2 regions of the Janthinobacterium paucivorans genome follow, and region 2 is predicted to be linked to the other one. Evidence: predicted binding sites of a transcription regulator. Region 2 holds the regulator's gene; the other holds the start of a gene.

Region 1 (7,408 bases), on a different contig from region 2:
GCCATGCCTTCCTGCGCCGTGGGGGCGGGCGTGAAACGCAAGTCCAGGTCGCCCACCTTGGCGGTGAATTCACACAGGGCGCGCACGGCGATCGTGTAGCTCATGGCGCGCCCTCCCATTGCAGGTAGCACACGCTGACGGGCATGGCGTGTTCGGCGCAGTACGCTATCCAGCGCAGCTGGTTGTCTTGCAGGCGGTCACCCGGACCCTTGACTTCGATCATGCGGTAGCGCTGCTCGGCCGGCCAGAACTGGATTAAATCGGGCAAGCCGCTGCGGTTGTTTTTAATATCGAGCAAGATGCGCTCAAACGCCTTCTTCAGGTGGGCCGCCGGGATGCAGGCCAGCGCCAGGTCCAGCAAGTCCTTGTCCAGCGCTTGCCAGCTGACGAAGGGCGAAACGATGCCGTGCTTGCTGGCCAAGGTGGCGCGGATGGCGGCGTGGTAACGGCCGTCGTCCAGTTGCGCCAGGCAGGCGGCAAAGTCCCGGCTGCGGCGCGCATGGAAATCGGCGCTGTGCAAGTCGGCCGGGCCACGGTGAAACGGGTGGAAAAAGGCGCCCGGTATGGCCTTGAAGATGGCCGGCCAGCACAGCAGGCCGAACAGCGAGTTGATCAGGGTGTTTTCCACGTAGTACACGGGCGCGTCGTCCTGCATCAGGTGCTGCTGCACCACGCCTTCGACGTAGCTCGCTGCGCCTGGATGCGGCAGCCGCAGATCGATGCGGTCCACGGCGGCGGCGACGTTGGCTGCCTGTTTTGCGTGGCCCAGCTTGCGCCGCAAGCGTGGCGCCATGCGTAGCAGCAATTGCTGTTCTCCTTCGCTTTCCGGCGCGGCCAGGGCCAGCGTCAGGCGTTCGTAGGCCGCTTGCGCCTGCTCATCTTTTTCCAGCACGCGGATGGCGCGCCCGCGCGCGCCCGGATAGCGGCAATCGGCGTAGGCGCGGTAGGCGGCTGGCCAGTCCTGGCATTTTTCCAGATGCTGGGCGATCTGGAAGCGCAGCTTGTCGCGCCGGCTGGCTAGCCAGGTATTGTCCGGCGATAATGGCAGCGCCGCCAGTTGCTGCAGCACTTCGTCTGCCGGCACGTCGTCGTTGTAGCGTTCGCGGCACTGGTACAGCACTTCATAGTGCTCGATATCCTGGCGCGTGCGAAAACCGCGCGACTGCGGCGAGAATTCCACTTTTTCATATTGGTACACCCCGAGGTCGGACAGCACGAATTGCGACCAGTCCTGGCGATAGTTGCCAAAATAGATCAGGCGCAGGCGGTCGCACAGCGGTTGCAGACCGATGCGGTACAGTACGTCGCCCGAGGCCGGATACCAGGCGGAAAACGGCTTAGCTTCAGCATGTTGTTCGCGCAAGGCGTCGAGTTGCTCGGCCTTGCGCGCCGTCTTCAGGGGGGCTGCAAGGCTGAAGGCTTCGGCGACTTCTGCTTTCAGCAGCAAGTCGAATACCGCATCGAGCGCAATGACGGGGTCGGCCTCCACCCATGCCAAGGCGAGCAAGGGCAGGGCGGCCGCGCGCGTGTCGCCGATTTCCGGGTAATTGAGTTTGCTGGCGCGAAATAGACAGCCTTTGCGCATGACCAGGCGCACGAACAGGGCGCGCGAGGGCTGCGGCAGTGCGCCGAATGCGGCGATGAACTGTATTTCTTCAGCGCTCAGCAGATCGGCGTAACGCGCGCCGATCCAGTGTAAGACTTCCTGGAAATTATCCAGATAGTACAAGGGATTTTCCAGGACTCTCAGCATGGGGGCGATAGGGCAACAGGGCAATAGGGCAGTGGTGCAACAGGGCAAGTTGCAAGCGGATGATTTTTACTGTGTTTATATACAGTTTAAACCTTCCGCCGCCGCTTGCCCAGCGATTTCATGTCCAGCCACCTGTACGGCAGGCAAAACAGCGCTTGTGCTTGTGATTGCTCGGGCAATGATAGCCGAGGCGATGGCATGCACGGCAGCAAAGCAATGACGGGTATAATTAATAAACATTTCAGTTTACTTATATGGCGTGGCCACGTAGGCTTGCCAGAGACAATCCGCCGAGGCCGCATGAAAAACATCATTCTCATTTGCGCCGCCTGTATGCTGGCGCTGCTATCGACCATCGGCGCCTCCCTGCCATACCCGATCTTGCCGCCCTTGTTCGCCGCCGAGGCGCCGAATGCCTTCAATCATTTCCTGGGTTTGCCGTCGAAACTGCTGTTCGGCTTGGCGCTGACCATCAATCCGCTGGGCCTGCTGATCGGCTCGGCCGTGCTGGGGCCGCTGTCGGACCGCTATGGTCGCCGTCCCTTGCTGATGCGCACGGCCGTGGGCGCCGCCATTGGCCACGCCATCACGGCATGGGCACTGGTGATCCAGTCCTATCCGCTGTTCCTGGTGGCCCGTTTCATCACGGGTTTGCTGGAAGGAAACGGCGCCGTGGCGCGCGCCATGCTGGCCGACCAGTTGACGGGGCCGCTGCGCTTGCGCGCCATGTCCTGGCTCAATGGCGCGTTTTACCTTGGTTGGCTGGTGGGCCCGATCCTGGCGGGTGCGACCCTGCATTGGGGCGTCACGGTGCCATTCTGGATCGCCGCCACCGCCCTGATGCTCGTCGCCGTGCTGGTGGCCGCCGGTTTGCCGCGCGAAACGCCTTCGCTATTGACGACCTCGTGGTGGCAGGTGGCGCGCGACCGTCATGTGCTCAATTTGCTGCGCCATGCCGAGTTGCGCACCTTGTTCATCGTGCAACTGGCGCTGACCTGCGGCGTGGCCAGTTTTTACGAGTTTTATCCGCTGTGGCTAGTCGAGATGGCCAGTTACCATGCGCAGGAGATTGCCTGGGTGAATGTAGGCCTGTGCGGCACGATGACGATCACCTCGCTGCTGGCGGGCGGTCCCAGCCGCCATGCGCCGCTGCTGCGCGCCAGCTGGTATGCGAGTGGCGTGGCGCTGGCCATCGGCGTGCTGGCGCTGGGTGATATATGGGTGGGCCTCGCCGCCATCGTGCTATTCGGCATTCCGAATGCGCTGTACAACACGGTCATCCAGGGCTGGTGCGCCGAACGCTTCAGCGTGCATGGGCAGGGCGCCGTGATGGGCTTGCTGTCCACCACCTTTTGCATTGCCAATATCGTCGTGGCCCTGAGCGGCTCGGTGCTGACGCTGATCGACACGCGGCTGATCCTCGCCGCAGGCGCCATGTCCGCCGCCTGGGCTGCCTGGCGCATGGCGGCCTGGCGCCGCCAGCTCGATGGCGCCGCCGACGCCAAGGCGGTCGCATGAGCGCCAGTACGTCCGGGCAGAGCTTGTCGCTGTTGAAGCTGCGCGGGCCGCAGACGGCGCAGCAACTGGCGCTCTTGCTCGGCATCACCTCCATGGGCGCGCGGCGCCAGCTCGAAGCGGCGCAGCAGAAGGGCCTGGTGGCCTTCGAGGACGTGGCTGACAAGGTGGGGCGCCCGGCGCGGCGCTGGGCGTTGACGCGCGAGGGCCACGCGCGCTATCCGGACCGGCATGCCGACCTGACCCTGGAATTGATCGGGCAAGTGAAAAACCTGTTCGGTGACGAGGGCCTGGATAAATTGATCGACGCGCGCGAACGCAGCAGTGTCGCCGCCTACAGCACGCTGATCGACTTGCGCCTTGCGCTGGCGCAAAGAGTGGAGATCCTGGCGCGGACGCGCGATGACGAGGGTTACATGGCCCATGCCGAGGCGCAGGACGATGGCAGTGTCTTGTTGGTGGAAAACCATTGCCCGATTTGCGCAGCGGCCACCGCATGCCAGAATTTGTGCCGCTCGGAGCTGGCCATCTTTCAGCGGGTGTTGGGGGACGATTGCATGGTGGAACGCAGTCAATATCTGCTGCAGGGCGGGCGGCGCTGCGTGTACCGGATCGTGCCGGTGAGGTGAAGCCAAGCAAAGGCTGGGGTCAGGCCCGGCGGGTCTGACCCCACATGGAGTCAACTTACTTCTTGGCAGCCTTCGGCTTGGCAGCGGGCGCCGCCTTTTCAGGCGCAGCTTGTGCGCCGGCCGTGGCCTGCGCCACTTGCGCGCTAGCCTTGGCAATTTGATCTTCCACCGTCTTCACGGCCTGTTTCGTGGCCTTGGTTACTTGTTCGTAACCGAGGAAGGCGTTGTCGATGGCAGCCTTGACGATGGCCACGGCGTTTTCCGAGCCCGGCGGCACGTTTTTCGTGACGTCATAAATCAGGGCGCTCAAATTGCTTTTTGCTTCGGCCACGTGGGCTTCTGCGGCCGTGGTGAATTCCGTGTGGATTTCCTTGATGATGTCGTCGAGTTGCTGTTTATACGCTTTTGCACCGGCAACACCCGGTTGCAGCTGGGCAGCGGCGGCCGCCATGGCAGCCTTTGGATCCTTGGCCTGACTGATTTCCTTGCTGGCGGCAAGGCCATCTTCGATGCCGGACTTGGCGGTAGCCATGTTCAGCGCCAGTACCTGCTCCACGCCTTGCACGGCCTTGGAGGTGAGGCTGTTGAAGGTCATCAGCTGGAATTCAAACAGGGCCTTGGTGGCCGATGCGAATTGTTCGGGATTTGTAAACATGTGGTCTCCTCGGTTTGAATAGATACGTTCTTATCGTTCCATACTCTTTCGATGCCGCATTGCCATTGCTTGCTCTCAAGCCGGTGCCCCGTGTGGTCATGGCCCCATTATTTAACAAGCGCCGGTTTTTCGCAACGGCTATCTTTGTACGGTCCCGAGGCCAGTTCCCAGCCAAATCCCAGGGTGGACTGGGCGCATGACAGGGTGCCGTCGATCTTGCTGCGCCATTGGTACCAGGGTGCCGGCGCGGCCGAGGCGTACGCGCAGGCGGCCAGCAGGACTGCGGCGATCAGGTATTTCATCAGTGCTCCGAAAGAAAAGTCTGCCGACATTGTAGCGCGCCGGCGATTCAGGCAGCCGGCGATTGCGGCGCTGCGGCCGGTAACTGCAGGGTGAAGGTGGTGCCGCTGTCGGCACCGGTGCTGCTGCTGGCGCCGATATTGCCACCCAGCACGCCCGTGACGATATTGTGCGCCACATGCAGGCCCAGGCCCGAGCCGCCGGACCCGAGCTTGGTCGTGAAAAAGGGGTCGTAGATGCGCGCCAGATCGTCGGCGGCGATGCCCACGCCCGTGTCGGCGATGGACACGGTGATCATCTGCCCGTCATCGCTGGCGCACGCGGTGATGCTGATATTGCCGCCGCTGCGCCCCTCGAAGCCATGGCGCAGGCAGTTTTCCAGCAGGTTGCTCAGTACCTGGCCCAGCGGATCGGGATAGCTGTCCATGACTAGGCCGTCTGGTACGTTTTGCGTCAGGCTCAGGCCGGCGGCCTTGAGCAGCGTGGACATGGGCAGCATCAGTTCGGCGATGAACTGGCGTAGCGGAAAGCGCCGCCGTGGCGAGCTGGCGTGGTCAACGGCGATCAGCTTGAAGCTCGAGACCAAGTCGGCGGCGCGCTGCAAGTTGCGCAGCATGATGGCGTCCGCTTCGCTCGCTTGGCTCAGGTAGGCACCGAGTTCGGAGCGGCGCAGTCCGTCCTGGAAGCTGGCCTGGATATCGCGCGTGCGCTCGGCCATGGTGGTGGCCACCACCAGGCCGTTGCCGATCGGCGTATTGAGTTCGTGCGCAATGCCAGCGACCAGCGCGCCCAGTGCGGCCAGCTTGTCGCGGCGCACCAGTTCTTCTTGCGTGATGGACAGGTTTTCCAGCGCTGCGGCCAATTCCCGGTTCGTCTGCTCGGAGTGCTCCTTGGCCTGCGTCAAGGCTGCCGTGCGTTCGTCTACCAGCTCTTCGAGGTGGGCGCGGTGGCGCTGCAGTTCGCGTTCGTGGCGCATGCGCCCGATGGCGATGCCTGCCAGGTCGGTGGCCGTATCGATCAGCTGCAGCTCGTGCGCATCGGGCTTGCGCACTTCGCGGTAGTACATGGCGAAAGAGCCGAGCACGGCGCCATCCTGGCCGAAGATGGGGCGCGACCAGCAGGCGCGCAAGCCGAACGGTGCCGCCAGCTCGCGGTAAGGTGCCCACAGCGGATCGTGCATGATATCGCTCACGACCACCGGTTCGTGCCGGAACATGGCCGTGCCGCAGGAGCCCACGCCGGGTCCGATGGCCACGCCTTCGAGCTGGGTCAGGTACTCGGGCGGCAGGCTGGGGCCGGTCGCGCTGTGCATGTGGATGCCATCATCGTCGAGCAGCATGATGGAACAGAGCACGCCACGCGACTGGCTTTCGATCAGCAGCAGCAGCTGGTTCAGGGTGGGGTTCAGGGGTGCGCCCTTGGCGACCATTTCCAGCAAGGCGCTCTGGCCCGCGCGCATCGCTTCGGCGAAGTTGCGTTCGGTTAAGTCGATGACGCGCGCATGGACCAGCTGGCGCCCTGGCACGGACAAGCGCATCAAACGGATTTCGCAGGCGATCGGGTGGCTGTCGCGGTGGCAGCAGATGGCGCGGAAAACGACGATCTTGCCTTGCAAGGTATCGCCGATCTTCTCTTCCAGCAATTGCGGCGAGGCGCGGCCGTCGTCCTGATGCCTGGGGAACAGCGGCTCGATGCCGCCTTGCAGCAGTTCGGCCAGCGGCATGCCGAACAATTCTTCGGCCAGGTGGTTGGCGTCGATCAGCAGGCGGTTGTCGATATCGAACAGCAGCACGGCGTCGGGTGAGCCAGCCAGGATGGCATGGTAATTGACTTCCAGCGTTTGCGGATGCCGCGGCCGCGCCGTTGTTGCAGCCGTTGCAGTGGTAACGGAAAGGCGCGCGGCCTGCACCTCGGCCTTGTGCAATGCCAGTTCCATGAGGATTTTTTCCGCCACGTCGCGCGCATTGAAGGGCATTTTGATGTAATCGCTGGCGCCGGCGCCCACGCTGCGGCCCTGTTCCTCGGCGCTGGGCGTGGCCGACATCAGCAGCAGGGGCACGCCGTGGCTTCCGCCCGCATTGCGCAGGCGCAGGCAGGTGGCGCCGATATTCGTGCCGGCCAGCGCCGCGTCGAGCAAGATCAAGTCGGTACCGCCGGCCGCCAGTTGCACGCCTTCGTCGACATCACCCGCCAGTCCCGTGCCCAGGTTATGCCGGTCCAGCACATACAGCAGTTCGCGCACATCGTCAGGTGAATTGCTGACCAGTAGCACCTTGGCCCGATCGGCGATGGAAGAAATCAACTGAGTCATGGTGGCGCGCCCTTACGCGTATCGTGAGGTGTGAGGTTAGTATTACATCAAGGCAAGTCGGAGTAAACGACAATTCCTGGTAAGCCAAGGCAAGGCAAGGCAATGTCAGACGATGTTACGCCTTCTGTGATGCCAGTTCAGTGCGCGCCTGTTCGATACGCGCGTAATTATCCTCGATCCAGTCGACCAGCACGGCCAGCCGTTCGGCCGCCTCGCGTCCCAGCGGCGTGAGGCTGTATTCTACC
Region 2 (7,408 bases):
TTTGATGGGCTTGCTGTCCATGACGGTCGACGCACTGGTCAAGGTGACGGGCTTGAGCCTGGCCGACCGCACGCTGGGCAGCCTGTTCGGCGTGGCGCGCGGCCTGATGATCGTGCTGACGGCCGTCATCTTGTGCGGCATGACGTCCATACCGCAGCAGCCGTTCTGGAAAAATGCGTCGCTCAGCCCGTTCGCCGAGCAGGGCGCGCGTGCCATCAAGCCTTATCTGCCTGCCGCTTACGCGCAGCATGTGAAATTTTGAATTTTTTTTAAAATCAGTAGCACAGTTTAGGAGCACACCATGTGTGGCATCGTCGGCGTCGTTTCCCATCAACCTGTCAATCAATTGCTCTATGATGCATTGTTGCTCTTGCAACATCGTGGTCAGGATGCGGCAGGGATTGCGACTAATCACAGCAGTATGTTTTCCATGCACAAAGCCAATGGCCTCGTGCGTGACGTCTTCCGTACGCGCAACATGCGTTCGCTGCAGGGCACGACGGGCATCGGCCATTGCCGCTACCCGACGGCCGGTTCGTCGAGCGAAGAGGAAGCACAGCCGTTTTATGTCAATGCACCATTCGGCATCACCCTGGCGCACAATGGCAACCTGACCAACTGGGAACAGTTGAAACAGGAAATGTTCAAGAACGACCGCCGCCACATCAATACCGATTCCGATTCCGAAGTGCTGCTCAATGTGCTGGCGCATGAAATCCAGGAAGCGACGACGGGTCTGAATCTGGACCCGGAAGCCATCTTCAAGGCCGTCACCGTGCTGAACCGTCGCGTCAAGGGTGGCTACGCTGCCGTGGCGCAAATTGCCGGTGTGGGCTTGCTGGCTTTCCGTGACCCGCACGGCATCCGTCCTTTGTGCCTGGGCATCAATGAAACGGAACTGGGGCCTGAATACCTGATCGCTTCCGAATCCGTCGCGCTGGAAGGCATGGGTTTCCGTTTCGTGCGCGACATCGGTCCCGGCGAAGCCGTCTTCATCGATGCCGACAAGAAATTGCACAGCGCCCAGTGCGCCGACAATGCCAGCCTCAATCCTTGCGTGTTCGAATTCGTCTACCTGGCCCGTCCCGACTCCGTCATCGACGGCGCCTCGGTGTACGCCACGCGCCTGAAAATGGGTGAGTACCTGGCTGAAAAGATCCGCGCCGAACTGCCTGACGTGCATATCGATGTGGTCATGCCGATTCCCGATTCCTCGCGTCCTGCCGCCATCCAGCTGGCCCTGGCGCTGAACATCGAGTATCGCGAAGGCTTCATCAAGAACCGCTACATCGGCCGTACCTTCATCATGCCGGGCCAGGCGGCGCGCAAGAAATCGGTGCGCCAGAAGCTCAACGCTATTCCTTCCGAATTCAAGGATAAAGTAGTGCTGCTGGTCGACGATTCCATCGTGCGTGGTACCACCAGCCGTGAAATCGTGCAGATGGCGCGCGAAGCGGGGGCGACAAAAGTCATCTTCGCCTCGGCCGCGCCACCGGTGCTTTACCCGAACGTGTACGGCATCGACATGCCGACGCGCGACGAATTGATCGCCTACGGCCGCACGACGGAAGAAGTCTGCCGCGAAATCACGGCCGACTACCTGGTGTACCAGGATATCGGCGCGCTCAAGCAGGCCATTGCCGACGTCAATCCGGCGCTCACGAACTTCGAGGCTTCGTGCTTCGATGGCGTGTATGTGACGGGCGATGTGTCGCAGGAATACCTGGACCGCCTGGAATACGCGCGCCATCATCCGAAAGCAGCAGCGCCTGAAGATACGCCCCGTCCCCAGCTGAACTTGAACCTGGCAACGACAGAAGCGTAATCGCCGCCTTGCCATTAGGGTTAGACCCGTCGGGTCTGACCCTAATGCCGTTAAGTTAGTGTTAGTGATGCTATTTTTAGCCCAAGAACAAGGACTGGGGTCGGACCCTGAGGGTCCGACCCCAGCTCTTTGCCTCTGGGTTTAGCGAATTTACTGGCGCTCATAAATCAGGCCAAAACTCTTAACTGAACGGCATTAGGGTCTGCCCCCAGCTTTTGTTTAGGGTTAATAGTTTCCAGCATCCACCATGACCACCAAAAAAAACTACGGCTTTACCACCACCATCTTGCATAGCGACCGCCGCAAGGGCATCGAGCACGGCTCGCTGCACAAGCCGATACACACCTCCGTGGCGTTTGGCTACGGCGACGCGCGCCAGCTCGCTGCCGTATTCCAGGGCAAGGAACCGGGCTTCCGCTACGGTCGCCAGGGCAACCCGACGGTTTCTGCGCTGGAAGAGAAGGTCAACAAGATGGAGGACGGCGTGGCGACCCTGTGCTTCGCCACCGGCATGGGCGCCATCGGCGCCGTGGTGCAGTCTTTGCTGCGCGCGGGCGACCATGTCGTCTCATCGGCTTTCTTGTTTGGCAACAGCAACAGCCTGTGGCAAACAGCGACGGGGCAGGGTATCGCCGTGTCCTTCGTCGACGCCACCGATGTGGCCAACGTGGTGGCCGCCATCACGCCGGCGACGCGCATCGTGTTTGTGGAAACCATCGCCAATCCGCGCACGCAGATTGCCGACCTGGCGAAAATCGGCGCCCTGTGCAAGGAGCGTGGCATTTTGTACATCGTCGACAACACCATGACGACGCCCTACCTGTTCCGCCCGAAAGCGGTGGGTGCCGGTCTGGTGGTCAATGCGCTCACGAAATCCATTGGCGGCCACGGCAATGCGCTGGGCGGTAGCTTGACGGACACGGGCGTGTTCGACTGGACGCAGTATCCGAACATCTTCGAGAACTATAAAAAGGCGGCGCCGGTGCAGTGGGGCATTGCGCAAATCCGCGCCAAGGCCTTGCGCGACTTCGGCGCATCGCTGGGACCGGAAGCGGCGCACCATCTTGCCGTCGGCGCGGAAACCATGGCCTTGCGCATGGAGCGCACCTGCTCGAACGCCCGCGCGCTGGCCGGCATGTTGCAAGCCGATCCGCGCGTGGCGGCAGTGCATTACCCAGGCTTGCCGTCGCATCCGCAGCACGCGCTGGCGACGCAGCTATTCCGCAGCTATGGTTCCCTGTTCAGTTTTGAATTGAAGGACGGGATCGATTGTTTCGATTTCCTCAATCGTTTGAATCTGGCCATTCCAGCGAGCAACCTGGGCGACACGCGCACCCTGGTCATTCCCGTCGCCCATACGATCTTTTACGAGATGGGGGCCGAGCGTCGCGCCAGCATGGGCATTGCCGAGTCGCTGATCCGCGTGTCGGTGGGTATCGAGGACGAGGCCGATTTGCTCGAGGATTTCCGTAGCGCGTTGGAGCAATGATGCCCAACCAAACCTGCTGCGGGTCGGTATAGGCGGCTTGTGATGCTCACCGGCTCGGCGCCCCGTACTGAGTACGGTTCTGCTTCTTTGCCACCTCCCCCTTCCGCTCGCCACGGTTTTGTCGGACATTGAAACTTGCGTGTCCGGCATGAGAGGGGCCGCAAGCTAAAAACTGGGGTCAGACCCGGCGGGTCTGACCCCGGCATGCACTTTTACATGCGGTGGCTTAATGCCAGCTGCGCATCAAGCCTACCGCCAAACCTTCCAGCGCAAACTCATCTTCCGGCGATACAGTGATGACCTTGAAGTCGGGATTTTCCGGCAGCAGTTCGATGACGGAGCCCGTCTTCTTGTAGCGTTTGACGGTGACTTCATCGCCGATGCGGGCGACGACGATCTGGCCGTTCTTGGCGCTATCGACTTTTTTCACTGCCAGCAGATCGCCATCCATGATGCCGGCGTCGCGCATGGACCAGCCGCGCACCTTCAGCAGAAAGTCGGGCTTGGCTGAAAACAGGGCCGGGTCGACGTTGTAGCTCGCTTCCAGGTTTTCCTGCGCCAGGATGGGCGAGCCGGCCGCCACGCGGCCGATCAGGGGCAGCGACATCAGTAGCGCTGCCTGCACTTTCGAGGACAGCGCCTCGGCGGCAGCACTCGCCGCTGCACCGATCAGGCGGATGCCGCGCGAGGTGCCGGGCGAAATCTCGATCGCGCCCTTGCGGGCCAGGGCTTGCAAATGCTCTTCGGCCGCATTGGCCGATTTGAAACCCAATTCATTGGCGATTTCGGCACGGGTAGGAGGGAAGCCCGTATTTTCAATCGCATCCTTGATCAGGTTCAGGATTTGTTCTTGTCGTGCAGTCAGCTTGATCATGAGCGGTGGGTGCATACTAAAATGCTGTCTATATGAACAGTCTGTATTTTTGTACAGTATCGTCCACTATGCAAGGGGATTTCCCTTATTTGCGCCAATTTCGTGTGAAATACTGGAATGCACGGTAAAAAGCCGCTGGCTGGCCGCGTGAATGGGCCGCTTGTTGAAGCAATCATTGAAACGTTTGCAAAAGCCGGTTATAATCTTCGGCTGACCTTCCCACACCCGTCTTGACGCCGGGGTGGGCGATTATCAATCCGACCTGAAGGAGTTTGCATGCGTCATTATGAAATAGTCTTTATCGTCCATCCGGACCAAAGCGAGCAAGTGCCCGCGATGATCGAACGCTACAAAGCCAGCGTAACCACCCGCGGCGGTTCGGTTCACCGCGTGGAAGATTGGGGCCGCCGTCAAATGGCTTACTCGATCCAAAAGCTGCCTAAAGCACACTACATCTGCCTGAACATCGAATGCGACAACGAGACCCTGGTCGAGTTGGAAACAGCATTCAAATTCAATGATGCCGTGTTGCGTCACCTGACCGTTAAAATGAAGAAAGCTGAAACAGCTCCTTCGCCGATGATGAAATCGGTACAACGCGAAGACGCGGCCAAAAGCCACCGCACCGAAGCACCAGCAGCCGCTCCAGCAGCAGCAGCCTAATTGTTGACCAGGATCGTGCGCTGAACCAGCTACAAGTCACTGCCATCATTGCCGAGCGCGAAATATTGCGCTATACCCCGGCAGGGTTGCCGATTGTGAATGCAGTATTGCAACACTCTTCGCAGCAGATGGAAGCAGGAATTGCCCGTTTGACCGAGTTTGATATTGCCGCGCTAGCCGCTGGTGAAATCTCAGGCCGGTTCAGTCAGGCAAGCTTGGGCGGGGTGTATCAGTTCACGGGTTTCCTGGCCAGAAAAAGCCGCAACAGCAAGAGTTTGGTGTTTCACATCATTGATTTTAGTGCAGTCACCCCGACTAGCGCATTTTAGATACAGGAGCCTGACATGGCATTCGGTAAAAAGTTCGACAAAAATAAGCTCAAGCTTAAAGAAAAACGCAAACAGCAAAATCCGTTGTTCAAACGCAAGAAGTTCTGCCGCTTCACCGCAGCTCACGTTGAGCAAGTCGACTACAAAGACGTCGACACGCTGAAAGACTTCGTCCAAGAAAACGGCAAGATCATGCCAGCACGCCTGACCGGTACCAAAGCGCACTACCAGCGCCAAGTTGACACCGCAATCAAGCGCGCTCGCTTCCTCGCGCTGCTGCCATACACCGATCTGCACCACGCTTAATCGGTCAGATATTCCTGGAGAAGAACTATGCAAATCATTCTGTTAGAAAAAGTTGTTAACGTCGGTAACCTCGGCGAAGTCGTCAAAGTCAAAGACGGTTACGCACGTAACTTCCTGATCCCGCAACGCCTGGCACGTCGTGCTACGGCAACCGCTGTGGCTGAATTCGAAGTCAAGCGCGCCGAACTGGAAAAAGCTGCTGCCGCCAAGTTGGCCGCATCGCAAGCCCAGGGCGAAAAACTGAGCGGCCTGACCGTTCAAGTTGCTCAAAAAGCTGGCGTCGATGGCCGTCTGTTCGGTTCCGTCACCAACTTCGACATCGCTGAAGCGCTGACCAAGCAAGGTTTTGCTGTTGAAAAAGCACAAATCCGCATGCCTACCGGCCCGCTGAAGACCGTTGGCGAGCACAACGTTTCGGTTGCTCTGCACACCGACGTCGTCGTCGAAGTCGTTATCGCTGTCGTTCCAGACGCAAACGCGTAATCGTTTGCGGGCCTGGCCCGCAAGTGTGACGCTCTATGAAAAGCCGGGTTCGCCCGGCTTTTTTATGGCCTTTTTTTCGCTCAATTTCAGCCCTTTATTTTTGCCAGCACGCCGAAGCGGGTATAATTCGCGCCATGAACGTCCCCTCTGATCCGCAACTGGATTCCCTCCGTATTCCGCCGCATTCGATCGAAGCAGAACAATCCGTTATCGGTGGTCTGCTGCGCGATAATGCAGCGTATGACCGCATCGCCGACTTCATGCATGCGGAGGATTTCTATCGCTATGACCATCGCATCATCTTCGAGCAAATCGTCAAGATGATTAACGCTTCCAAGCCAGCCGATGTCATTACTGTTTTTGAAACCCTGACCCAGCTCGGCAAGGCCGATGATGTGGGCGGACTCGCGTATCTGAACGCCATGGCGCAAAATACGCCATCGGCCGCGAACATCCGGCGTTACGCCGAGATCGTGCGCGACCGCGGCGTGCTGCGCAAACTTATCACCGTCGCCGACGATATTTCCGGCACGGCCTTCAGCCCGCAAGGCAAGGAAGTCAAGCAGATGCTTGACGAGGCCGAGTCGAAGATTTTCGCCATCGCCGAAGAGGGCGCGCGCGGCGCCCAGGGCTGGACCGCTATCCAGCCCCTGCTGACGCAGGTGGTCGAGCGTATCGACGAGCTCTATAGCCGCGACAACCAGAGTGAAATCACGGGCGTGCCCACCGGTTTCATCGACCTCGACCGCATGACATCAGGTCTGCAGCCGGGCGACCTGGTCATCGTGGCGGGCCGTCCATCGATGGGTAAAACGGCGTTTTCCGTCAATATCGGCGAAAACGTTGCCATTGACAGCGGCTTGCCCGTGGCCGTGTTCTCGATGGAGATGGGCGGCGCCCAGCTTGCCATGCGTATGCTAGGCTCCGTCGGGCAGCTGGACCAGCATCGTCTGCGCACGGGCCGCCTGAATGACGAAGACTGGCCGCGTCTGACGAATGCGATTCAAAAGATGAACGACGCCCAGTTGTACATCGATGAAACGCCGGCCTTGAATTCCATCGAACTGCGCGCCCGTTCGCGCCGTTTGTCGCGTCAATGCGGCAAGCTCGGTTTGATCATCGTCGATTACTTGCAGCTGATGTCGGCCAATACGCCGGGCGATAACCGCGCCTCGGAGATTTCCGAGATTTCACGCGGCTTGAAAGGCCTGGCGAAAGAACTCGGTTGCCCGGTGATTGCCCTGTCGCAGTTGAACCGCTCGCTGGAGCAACGCCCGAACAAGCGTCCTGTGATGTCGGACTTGCGCGAATCGGGCGCTATTGAGCAGGACGCCGACGTAATCCTGTTCATTTACCGTGACGAGGTGTATAACCCCGACTCGCCAGACAAGGGTACAGCCGAAATCATCATCGGTAAACAACGTAACGGTCCAATCGGC

What was found. The regulator LexA, encoded in region 2, represses DNA repair genes until DNA is damaged. The targets are predictions, from matches to a motif close to ACTGTATNNNNATACAGT.
Region 1: a site for LexA is predicted at 1,822-1,839, ahead of ACQ4V8_RS15140 (VRR-NUC domain-containing protein). Genes of this name have one in related genera too.

The regions. Positions count from the first base shown of each region.
Region 1 covers NZ_JBNYXR010000012.1:26,083-33,490, reverse strand. The annotation lists gene ACQ4V8_RS15145 (ATP-dependent DNA helicase) at 1-104, opposite strand, end outside; gene ACQ4V8_RS15140 (VRR-NUC domain-containing protein) at 101-1,753, opposite strand; gene ACQ4V8_RS15135 (MFS transporter) at 2,054-3,271, shown strand; gene ACQ4V8_RS15130 (helix-turn-helix transcriptional regulator) at 3,268-3,897, shown strand; gene phaP (TIGR01841 family phasin) at 3,953-4,552, opposite strand; gene ACQ4V8_RS15120 (hypothetical protein) at 4,660-4,854, opposite strand; gene ACQ4V8_RS15115 (ATP-binding protein) at 4,902-7,163, opposite strand; gene ACQ4V8_RS15110 (winged helix-turn-helix transcriptional regulator) at 7,279-7,408, opposite strand, start outside.
Region 2 covers NZ_JBNYXR010000001.1:395,406-402,813, forward strand. The annotation lists gene ACQ4V8_RS01740 (CvpA family protein) at 1-262, shown strand, start outside; gene purF (amidophosphoribosyltransferase) at 302-1,825, shown strand; gene ACQ4V8_RS01750 (cystathionine gamma-synthase family protein) at 2,073-3,314, shown strand; gene lexA (transcriptional repressor LexA) at 3,541-4,188, opposite strand; gene rpsF (30S ribosomal protein S6) at 4,465-4,851, shown strand; gene priB (primosomal replication protein N) at 4,872-5,180, shown strand; gene rpsR (30S ribosomal protein S18) at 5,196-5,486, shown strand; gene rplI (50S ribosomal protein L9) at 5,514-5,969, shown strand; gene ACQ4V8_RS01780 (replicative DNA helicase) at 6,104-7,408, shown strand, end outside.